DNA from 2 places in the Enterococcus montenegrensis genome. Region 1 is predicted to be linked to the other one. Evidence: riboswitches for the same ligand, from Rfam matches in the RefSeq annotation. Region 1 holds a riboswitch; the other holds the start of a gene.
The links. Region 1 has a riboswitch for S-adenosylmethionine ahead of metK (methionine adenosyltransferase). Riboswitches for the same ligand answer to the same signal wherever they lie in the genome.
Positions count from the first base shown of each region.

Region 2: another riboswitch for S-adenosylmethionine. It lies ahead of P3T75_RS10485 (hypothetical protein); the one in region 1 lies ahead of metK (methionine adenosyltransferase).

Region 1 covers NZ_CP120467.1:2,513,270-2,518,214, reverse strand. The annotation lists tRNA gene P3T75_RS12175 (tRNA-Gly) at 1-20, shown strand, start outside; tRNA gene P3T75_RS12170 (tRNA-Leu) at 41-126, shown strand; tRNA gene P3T75_RS12165 (tRNA-Arg) at 137-210, shown strand; tRNA gene P3T75_RS12160 (tRNA-Pro) at 225-298, shown strand; tRNA gene P3T75_RS12155 (tRNA-Ala) at 313-385, shown strand; tRNA gene P3T75_RS12150 (tRNA-Met) at 419-492, shown strand; tRNA gene P3T75_RS12145 (tRNA-Ile) at 506-579, shown strand; tRNA gene P3T75_RS12140 (tRNA-Ser) at 608-697, shown strand; tRNA gene P3T75_RS12135 (tRNA-Met) at 746-819, shown strand; tRNA gene P3T75_RS12130 (tRNA-Asp) at 838-913, shown strand; tRNA gene P3T75_RS12125 (tRNA-Gly) at 915-985, shown strand; tRNA gene P3T75_RS12120 (tRNA-Ile) at 1,002-1,075, shown strand; tRNA gene P3T75_RS12115 (tRNA-Ser) at 1,104-1,191, shown strand; tRNA gene P3T75_RS12110 (tRNA-Glu) at 1,200-1,271, shown strand; tRNA gene P3T75_RS12105 (tRNA-Ser) at 1,285-1,374, shown strand; tRNA gene P3T75_RS12100 (tRNA-Met) at 1,423-1,496, shown strand; tRNA gene P3T75_RS12095 (tRNA-Asp) at 1,514-1,586, shown strand; tRNA gene P3T75_RS12090 (tRNA-Phe) at 1,591-1,663, shown strand; tRNA gene P3T75_RS12085 (tRNA-Ile) at 1,710-1,783, shown strand; tRNA gene P3T75_RS12080 (tRNA-Glu) at 1,793-1,864, shown strand; SMK box riboswitch at 1,957-2,033, shown strand; gene metK (methionine adenosyltransferase) at 2,031-3,221, shown strand; gene P3T75_RS12070 (MDR family MFS transporter) at 3,381-4,844, shown strand.
Region 2 covers NZ_CP120467.1:2,177,583-2,182,527, reverse strand. The annotation lists gene P3T75_RS10495 (ABC transporter ATP-binding protein) at 1-925, shown strand, start outside; gene P3T75_RS10490 (flavodoxin domain-containing protein) at 1,185-1,652, shown strand; SAM riboswitch class I at 1,708-1,802, shown strand; gene P3T75_RS10485 (hypothetical protein) at 1,812-2,135, shown strand; gene P3T75_RS10480 (LysR family transcriptional regulator) at 2,172-3,083, opposite strand; gene P3T75_RS10475 (malolactic enzyme) at 3,243-4,865, shown strand; gene P3T75_RS10470 (AEC family transporter) at 4,884-4,945, shown strand, end outside.

The DNA.
Region 1 (4,945 bases):
TTCGAACCCCGTTTTCCGCTTTACTTTAAAAAGTAAAAAAGCCGGGGTGGCGGAACTGGCAGACGCACAGGACTTAAAATCCTGCGGTGAGTGATCACCGTACCGGTTCGATTCCGGTCCTCGGCATTAGAAAGATGCGCCCATAGCTCAACTGGATAGAGTGTTTGACTACGGATCAAAAGGTTAGGGGTTCGACTCCTCTTGGGCGCGTAGTAATAATTTAACGGGAAGTAGCTCAGCTTGGTAGAGCACTTGGTTTGGGACCAAGGGGTCGCAGGTTCGAATCCTGTCTTCCCGATTTAAAAGAAACAAGGGGCCTTAGCTCAGCTGGGAGAGCGCCTGCTTTGCACGCAGGAGGTCAGCGGTTCGATCCCGCTAGGCTCCATATCATTTTAATAGTAATAATAAAGTGATTATTCGCGGTGTAGCTCAGCTGGCTAGAGCGTCCGGTTCATACCCGGGAGGTCGGGGGTTCGATCCCCTCCGCCGCGATTTTTTAGAGCCTGGACCTTTAGCTCAGTTGGTTAGAGCAGACGGCTCATAACCGTCCGGTCGTAGGTTCGAGTCCTACAAGGTCCATCCGTGGCATTGTAGATTTGATTTTTTTGGAGGATTACCCAAGTCCGGCTGAAGGGAACGGTCTTGAAAACCGTCAGGCGGGTAAAACCGTGCAAGGGTTCGAATCCCTTATCCTCCTTTGCTACAATTCTATATTTATGTAGAGAGTTAGTAAAACTTATATTATCGCGGGATGGAGCAGTCTGGTAGCTCGTCGGGCTCATAACCCGAAGGTCGTAGGTTCAAATCCTGCTCCCGCAATTTTAAAAACTAAATCCTGGTCCCGTAGTGTAGTGGTTATCACGCCTGCCTGTCACGCAGGAGATCGCGGGTTCGAGTCCCGTCGGGACCGCCATGCGGGTGTAGTTTAGTGGTAAAACCACAGCCTTCCAAGCTGTTGTCGCGAGTTCGATTCTCGTCACCCGCTTTTAGTTTTTAAATATGGGCCTATAGCTCAGCTGGTTAGAGCGCACGCCTGATAAGCGTGAGGTCGATGGTTCGAGTCCATTTAGGCCCATTACAAAATCAAAACATTTTTGGTTTTTGGGGAAGTACTCAAGTGGCTGAAGAGGCGCCCCTGCTAAGGGTGTAGGTCGGGAAACCGGCGCGAGGGTTCAAATCCCTCCTTCTCCGTTCTAGCTGGCCCGTTGGTCAAGTGGTTAAGACACCGCCCTTTCACGGCGGTAACACGGGTTCGAATCCCGTACGGGTCATTTTTTTTTTTTTGGAGGATTACCCAAGTCCGGCTGAAGGGAACGGTCTTGAAAACCGTCAGGCGGGTAAAACCGTGCAAGGGTTCGAATCCCTTATCCTCCTTTGCTACAATTCTATATTTATGTAGAGAGTTAGTAAAACTTATATTATCGCGGGATGGAGCAGTCTGGTAGCTCGTCGGGCTCATAACCCGAAGGTCGTAGGTTCAAATCCTGCTCCCGCAATTATAAAACTAAACCCTGGTCCCGTAGTGTAGTGGTTATCACGCCTGCCTGTCACGCAGGAGATCGCGGGTTCGAGTCCCGTCGGGACCGTTTTGGCTCGGTAGCTCAGTTGGTAGAGCAATGGATTGAAGCTCCATGTGTCGGCAGTTCGATTCTGTCCCGCGCCATCTCTTTTTTAATGTATTTCATTGAAAAAGTTGTTTAGTTTTATATGGGCCTATAGCTCAGCTGGTTAGAGCGCACGCCTGATAAGCGTGAGGTCGATGGTTCGAGTCCATTTAGGCCCATTAATGATTGGTCCGTTGGTCAAGCGGTTAAGACACCGCCCTTTCACGGCGGTAACACGGGTTCGAATCCCGTACGGATCATGAGAAGATACGTCGTGTATCTTCTTTTTTTTGTTTTATTAGGAAATATAATAAAATAAGCGAGCTTTATCTGATTAAATCTGCTATACTACAAACGTTGCAAGTTCCCGAGAGGATTCGCACTGCGAAGATGCCTTGTAACCGAATATTATTAGGGGGAATCATCATGACAGAAAGACATTTATTTACTTCAGAATCTGTTTCTGAAGGACATCCAGATAAGGTGGCTGATCAAATCAGTGATGCAATCTTGGATGCAATTTTAGCGAAGGATCCAACTGCTCGTGTAGCATGTGAAACTTCAGTAACAACGGGTTTAGTTTTAGTGTTTGGTGAAATTTCGACATCGGCTTATGTAGATATTCAAAAAATCGTTCGAAATACGATTAAAGATATCGGCTATACGCGCGCTAAATTTGGCTTTGATGGGGATACAGTTGCTGTTTTAGTAGCAATTGATGAACAATCACCTGATATTGCACAAGGCGTAGATGCCGCTTTGGAAAGTCGCGATAATAAAGATGCGATGATTGATGAGATTGGAGCAGGCGACCAAGGTTTAATGTTTGGTTTTGCTTGTGATGAAACACCAGAATTAATGCCATTGCCAATTTCATTAAGTCATAAATTAGTTCGTCGTTTAGCAGAGCTACGTAAAAATGGTGAACTTAAATATTTACGTCCTGATGCAAAGTCGCAAGTGACGGTAGAATATGATGAAGCTGGTAAAGCTAAACGAATCGATACAGTCGTAATTAGCACACAGCACGATGATGCTGCTGACAACGCGACAATCCGTAAAGATGTGATTAAAAAAGTTATTGAACCAGTTATCCCAAGTGAATTATTAGATGAAGATACAAAATACTTTATCAATCCTACAGGACGCTTTGTAATTGGTGGGCCACAAGGAGATGCCGGGTTAACAGGTCGTAAAATTATTGTAGATACTTACGGGGGATATGCCCGTCATGGTGGCGGTGCTTTTTCTGGTAAAGATGCTACTAAAGTTGACCGTTCGGCTAGTTATGCTGCTCGTTATATTGCAAAAAATATTGTGGCGGCTAAACTTGCTAGCAAAGTTGAAGTACAATTGGCTTACGCAATCGGTGTAGCACAACCTGTTTCGATTTCAATTAATACTTTTGGAACTGGTACTGTCAGTGATGAAAAATTAATTGAAGCAATTCGTGAAAACTTTGATTTACGTCCAGCTGGCATTATTGAGATGTTGGACTTGCGTCGTCCGATTTATCGTCAGACAGCAGCTTATGGCCATTTTGGTCGGACTGATGTTGATTTACCATGGGAACACACGGATAAAGTAGACGCATTGCTAGCTAGTGTGAACGCATAATACTGATTGTTTACTTGATTTTTTTGGCCGCTATTGCTTAGGTGATAGCGGCTTTTCTTTGAGGAAAATAGCTTTTAAAAAAGAGATACGAAAATTTAAATGCAATTTTTTGCTAGTTGTTGTAAAAAGAGAGTTTAAGTTTAGTTGAGGAGGTTAAAAATGAAAAAAGAAACAAATGTTACGCTAGTTACGGTTGCTGTTTTTGTGGCAACATTTATGACAGCGGTGGAAGGAACAATCGTAACGACGGCTATGCCAACAATCGTCGGCTCATTACACGGCATTGAAATTATGAACTGGGTCTTTTCAATCTATTTATTAACCAATGCCATGTTAACACCGATTTATGGGAAATTAGCTGATAAAATCGGTCGTAAACCAATTTTCATTTTAGGAACCGTACTATTTATTATTGGTTCGGCGCTTTGTGGTCTATCTAATACTATGCTGACGTTGATTATTTCCAGAGCCATTCAAGGAATGGGAGCTGGCGCGATGATGCCAGTAGCATTGACGATTATTGGTGATTTGTATGATAAAGAAAAACGTGCGAAGGTGCTGGGGTTAAACAGTACTGCCTGGGGAATTGCCTCGGTAGTCGGTCCATTAGCTGGTGGCATTATCGTAGATACCATCGGTTGGCACTGGATTTTCTTTATTAATGTACCAATTGGAATTATTTTGATTATTTTAATTTGGCTTTATTTGGTAGAAGAAAAAGTAAGGTATCAGCAAAAGAAGATGGATATTTTTGGTAGTCTATCTTTAATGGGTCTGTTATTAGCACTATTGTTAGCTTTCCAGTTTTTAGGTGATGAAGGTTTATCTGTTAAAGTTATTGTTTTAGCAATTGTAGCAGTTGCAGCAGGGATTTTGTTTGTTTATGCAGAAAAGCGCGCAGAAGATCCCGTTATCTCGTTACACTTATTCACACAGCCTTTATTTGTGGTGGTGAACTTAGTAGCAGCGCTAGCTAGTGGCTTTTTAATTGGGGTAGATGTTTATATTCCGATGTGGATGCAAGGTGTGCTGGGACTTTCGGCTGGAATTGGCGGACTTGTTTTGGCACCATTGTCGTTATTGTGGTTAGTGGGTTCGTTTTTGGCAGGACGTTGGATGGCAACGATTGCGGTTAAACGGGTGTTGCTTCGAGGAATAATCATAACGCTTTTTGGGGCGGTTTGTTTGGTCGTGGTGCCCCAACACACAAATTGGCTTTGGTTTTTTGCTATCTCAACCATTCTCGGTATTGGTTTGGGGGCGGTGACGGTGACCTGTACGGTTAGTGCGCAAAGTAGCGTTTTGCCGGAACAGATGGGGGTAGCCACTTCTTTTAATACGTTAGCGCGGACGATTGGCCAAACGATTATGGTCTCTGTTTTTGGTATCTTATTAAATGGGATTACTGCAGCTAAGTTGCAAAGTGTGACAGTGGCAAATAAAAATGATGTCATGAATCAATTGGTAAATCCTCAGACAGCAAAACTTTTGGCATCGGGTTTACGGGAAACATTGCGGGGGATTCTTTTTGCTAGTTTACATGGTGTCTATTTGGCGGGGGCTATTTTAATTGTTGCGGCTTTGGTTTTGACCCTATTTTTGAAAAAGTCTGATACAATGTAATGAAGAAGAATTTTAGCGGGGCGTTTGTCTGCCAGATAAGAGGATGTAATTTTATTAAATTGCTTTAGAAATTTATCCCAAGCCTCTCCAAGGACAGCCAG
Region 2 (4,945 bases), 340 kb from region 1:
AATTACCGTTGGGGATATTCAAGCGTTTATCCAATACGTTCGTAACTTGACACAACCTATTGCCCAATTGGCACAAGTTTCGAATATGCTGCAATCTATGGCAGCCGCAGCTGAACGTGTTTTTGAATTCTTAGGTGAAGAAGAAGAAGCACAAACAGTCGAAAATCCAGTGAAGATCGGTAAAGTTAAAGGTGAAGTGGACTTTGAACATGTACACTTTGGTTACACACCAGATAAAATCATCATTAACGATTTCAGCAGTCATGTTGATCCTGGGCAAACTGTTGCCATCGTTGGACCAACTGGTGCTGGTAAAACAACAATGGTCAAATTGTTGATGCGTTTTTACGATGTAAACTCAGGCGCCATTAAAATTGATGGGCATGATATTCGCGATTTCAATCGTGCCGACTTACGGGAAAATATCGGGATGGTCCTACAAGATACGTGGTTGTTTAAAGGAACCATTATGGACAACTTACGTTATGGGAACTTAGATGCAACAGATGAAGAAGTTTACGCAGCAGCAAAAGCAGCCCATGTTCATCACTTTATTGAAACATTGCCTGGTGGCTACAACATGGAGTTAAACGAAGAATCTTCTAACATCTCCCAAGGACAAAAACAATTGTTAACCATTGCCCGAGCAATCTTAGCCGATAAACCAATTTTGATTTTAGATGAAGCGACATCTTCTGTTGATACACGGACAGAAGTCTTAATTCAAAATGCTATGAACAATTTAATGGCCGGACGAACTTCCTTTGTTATCGCCCACCGCTTATCGACAATTAAAGATGCCGATAAAATTCTTTACATGCAAGATGGGGATATCAAAGAACAAGGTACCCACGAAGAATTATTAGCTAAAGGTGGCTACTACGCACAACTTTACAATTCTCAATTTGAAGAGTTGGCAGGCTAGATTAAAATTTATTTAGAAATACAATGACGCCCCACACTTAACTTAATTGTTTAAGTGTGGGACGTTTTTTTATGACAAGGATCGTTTAAATCAATTTTTCTAAAATGATTTATAAAACACGAAACAAAATTTAGCGTTAGTATAGTTAATCAGGAAAGTGATGACTAGAATAAAATAATCACGAAAGTTCAGAAAATAAGTCTACAAAATTATTTGGTATAATAAAACAGTACAAAATACTGATGAATAGAGAGAAAATATGAAGACTGCAATTGTTTACACGACAAAACAGGGGACGACAAAACAAGTTGCCACTCAACTTGCTGCAAAGATTCCTGATGCTGTTGCACTCCCTTTAAAAGGAACTGATTTCAATGAATTGAAAATGTATCAGACAATCATTATCGGCTCGCCTGTAACTGCCGGCATGATTAGTAAAGAAATGAAAACTTTTATGACAACCTATCAAGAAGAATTGAAACAATATAGACTGGGATTATTTCTTTGTGGGCTACAGCCAGAAAAGGCGACAGAAGTTTTTGAGCAAAATTTTCCTGCAGAATTATTACAACACGCCACTATAAAAACATTTGTGGGTGGTATTTATGATCCGAAACAATGTCCTTTTTTTAGTAGACTTATTATAAAAAAGGTAGCGGGATTAACCAATTACACTAATCTGCTTAAGCATGAAAAAATTGACGAATTAGCTAAGATATTTAGTTAAGTATGCAAACGAATATTGTTAAAAAAAATTTAAAAAATTCATGTTATACTGAACTCATCTATCACGAGAAGCTGAGAGAACAGGCTCTATGACGCTTCAGCAACCTGCTAAAAGCAAGGTGCTCCATCCTGCCCAAAGGAAAGATAGGAGGAATTTAAGATGAAAAAAAGATTTACAGGACAGTATGCAACGTATTTGAAAATTGTCGCACGTGGTGGTCCGAAGTGTTTTGCTGAAGCCATGGCTTTTCATCACCTTAAGGAAAAGTATCAGCATTTAACGATTGATCCCGCTGATATAGTTGCGATTAAAGAACAAATGGCAGAAGAAAAAGAAGAAGGAAAACGAGAACTTGAACAAATGAAGGCGAGGCTACTTCAACCGGAGAAAAGTGCTAACAATTTTCTCTCGAGTAATAACAGAACGCCAATTCCGCCAGAGCATTTGCCGGATAATGTAATTCCCTTTAGACCTAGAAAATAAACCAATCTATCAAAAAAGTTCAAAAAGACATGGAATTTAGTCTTTTTGAACTTTTTTATTTTCATCTTCAGTGACAACTTGTCGAATTAATGCCAATAATTCCTCCATAATTGGTGTTACGATACTGCTGTTGCGATGGATGAGAGAAATCAGAAATTGCGGCTGTGTTAAATCCGATAAGTCAATCGTTACTAAGTTATCATCAGGACTAACGGCAAGTTCAGCTAAAAAGCCGATTCCCATACCAGACTTAATCATACCTTTTAAGATATCCAAATCATCACTTTGATAAATAATTTTTGGATCTGTATTGCCACTTTGGCTTAAGCGAGCAAAGGCATGGTGGTGTACATATTGTTCACTTAGTAATAAAAATTTTTCGTCCCCTAAGTCAGCGAAAGCTACTGTTTTTTTTGTAGCTAGGGGGTGTGTTGGTGCAGCCACAATCTTGAATTTTTTCTTAGTTAAGATTTCGGTATTTAAAGAATCTTCATGAATGGCATCTAAAGAGCCGATTAAGCCAACATCCAGACGGCCTAATTTGATTTGGCGCAATAAGTTTTCAGAACCTTCTCGTTGAATAATGAGATGGGGAAGGATATCTGCTTGTAAAAGTTTCGGAGATAATTTTGGAAAATAATAATTGCCGATAATCGGTGGCAATCCCAAAGGCAATTTTTTTGCCGTGAAATGTGTCATCTCTTGTTTGGCAATTCGCAACTCCCGCAAAATACTATTTGCATGTAATAAAAATTGGCGACCGGCTGGGGTCAAGGTGATATTTTTGTGAGCCTGATTACGATTGACCAAACTGACATTTAGCTCAGTTTCTAAGCGTTTAACGGCATAAGTAATCGTTGGTTGGCTAACGTGGTAAAAGTCGGCTACTTTAGAATAATTTTTTTCTAAAGCTAGGCGTTGAAAGTATTCTAAGTCACGAATATTCATGATAAAGCCTCCTATTTGCTTGGAATGAATAGTTCTTGGTAGTCTTATCATATAAATTAAATTTATCATAACTGCAGCTTTTGACTATAGCAAGGAATAAGGATTAACCTTGTCATTGTCAACGAGGGATAACCGCAAAATTAAGAGGAGGCTTTCAAAATGAAAGGTATGGAAATTTTAAACAATCCATTTTTAAACAAAGGAACAGCTTTTACTAAAGTTGAACGTGAAAAATTAGGTTTAACTGGGATGCTGCCAAGTCGTATTCAAACGCTAGAAGAGCAAGCAGTTCAAACCTATGCACAATATTTAAGTAAACCTAGTGATTTGGAAAAACGGATTTTTCTAATGAACATTTTTAATACGAACCGCACATTGTTTTACAAATTGATGGGACAACATATCGTGGAATTTATGCCAATTGTTTACGATCCAACGGTGGCAGATTCAATTGAACAATACAATGAATTATTCGTTGAACCTCAAGATGCAGCTTTTTTATCGATTGATGCACCAGAAGATATCGAAGCAAGTTTAAAAAATGCAGCTGCAGGCCGCGATATTCGCTTAATCGTTGTAACGGATGCAGAAGGTATTTTGGGCATGGGAGATTGGGGTGTCAATGGTGTGGATATCGCCATTGGTAAATTAATGGTTTACACCGCCGCTGCAGGAATTGATCCAAGCCAAGTATTACCTGTTTCGTTAGATGCGGGAACAAATAATGAAAAATTGTTAAACGATCCTTTGTATCTTGGCAATAAACACCAACGGATTTATGGTGAAAAATATATGGATTTTGTTGATAAATTTGTTCAGGCCGCTACAAAATTATTTCCAGAACTATTGTTACACTGGGAAGATTTTGGCCGTAGCAATGCTGCCACAATTTTAGAAAAATACCAAGATAAAATCACAACCTTTAACGATGATATTCAAGGTACTGGTATTGTGGTTTTGGCAGGTGTTTTAGGAGCAATGAATATTTCCCAAGAAAAATTAAGCGATCAAATTTTTCTAACCTTTGGTGCTGGTACGGCCGGTGTTGGAATTGCCAACCAATTGTTAGATGAGCTAATGCGGGCAGGTTTAAGTGAAGAACAAGCGCGTGCCCGTTTTTATTTGGTGGATAAACAAGGTCTATTATTTGAAGATACAGCTGATTTAACCAATGGACAAAAAGCTTTTGCCCGTAAACGGAGTGAATTTTCTACTGATTTGGATTTAACCAATTTAGAAAATGTGGTGAAGGCTATTCACCCTACGGTCATGATTGGAACTTCCACACAACCAGGTGCTTTTACCGAAAGTATTGTGAAAGAAATGGCTGCTCACACCAAACGTCCAGTTATTTTTCCATTATCAAATCCAACAAAATTAGCTGAAGCAACTGCAGCAGACTTGATTAAATGGACGGATGGGAAAGCCTTGATTGGAACTGGTATTCCAGCAAAAGACGTGGAATATAATGGTGTTACTTATCAAATTGGTCAAGCCAACAATGCACTAATGTATCCAGGTCTTGGTTTGGGGATCATCGCCTCTACCGCCAGTCGTGTAAATGGAGAAATGTTATCCCAAGCAAGTCATGCTTTAGGCGGAATCGTAGATACGACACAACCTGGCGCACCTGTTTTACCACTAGTAGCAAAATTAGCAGCATTTTCTGAAAAAATCGCCGAAGTAGTTGGTCAAAGTGTTTTAGATCAAAAACTAAATAAAGAAGAAATCAGCGACATTAAAACTGCTGTTAAAGCAACAAAATGGATTCCTGAATATTAAAAGAGAGAAGGGTTTATTGTGGTTTTCTTCCAATCTATTCAAAGTGTCATTAGCATTATTTTGATGATTGCTTTGGGCTA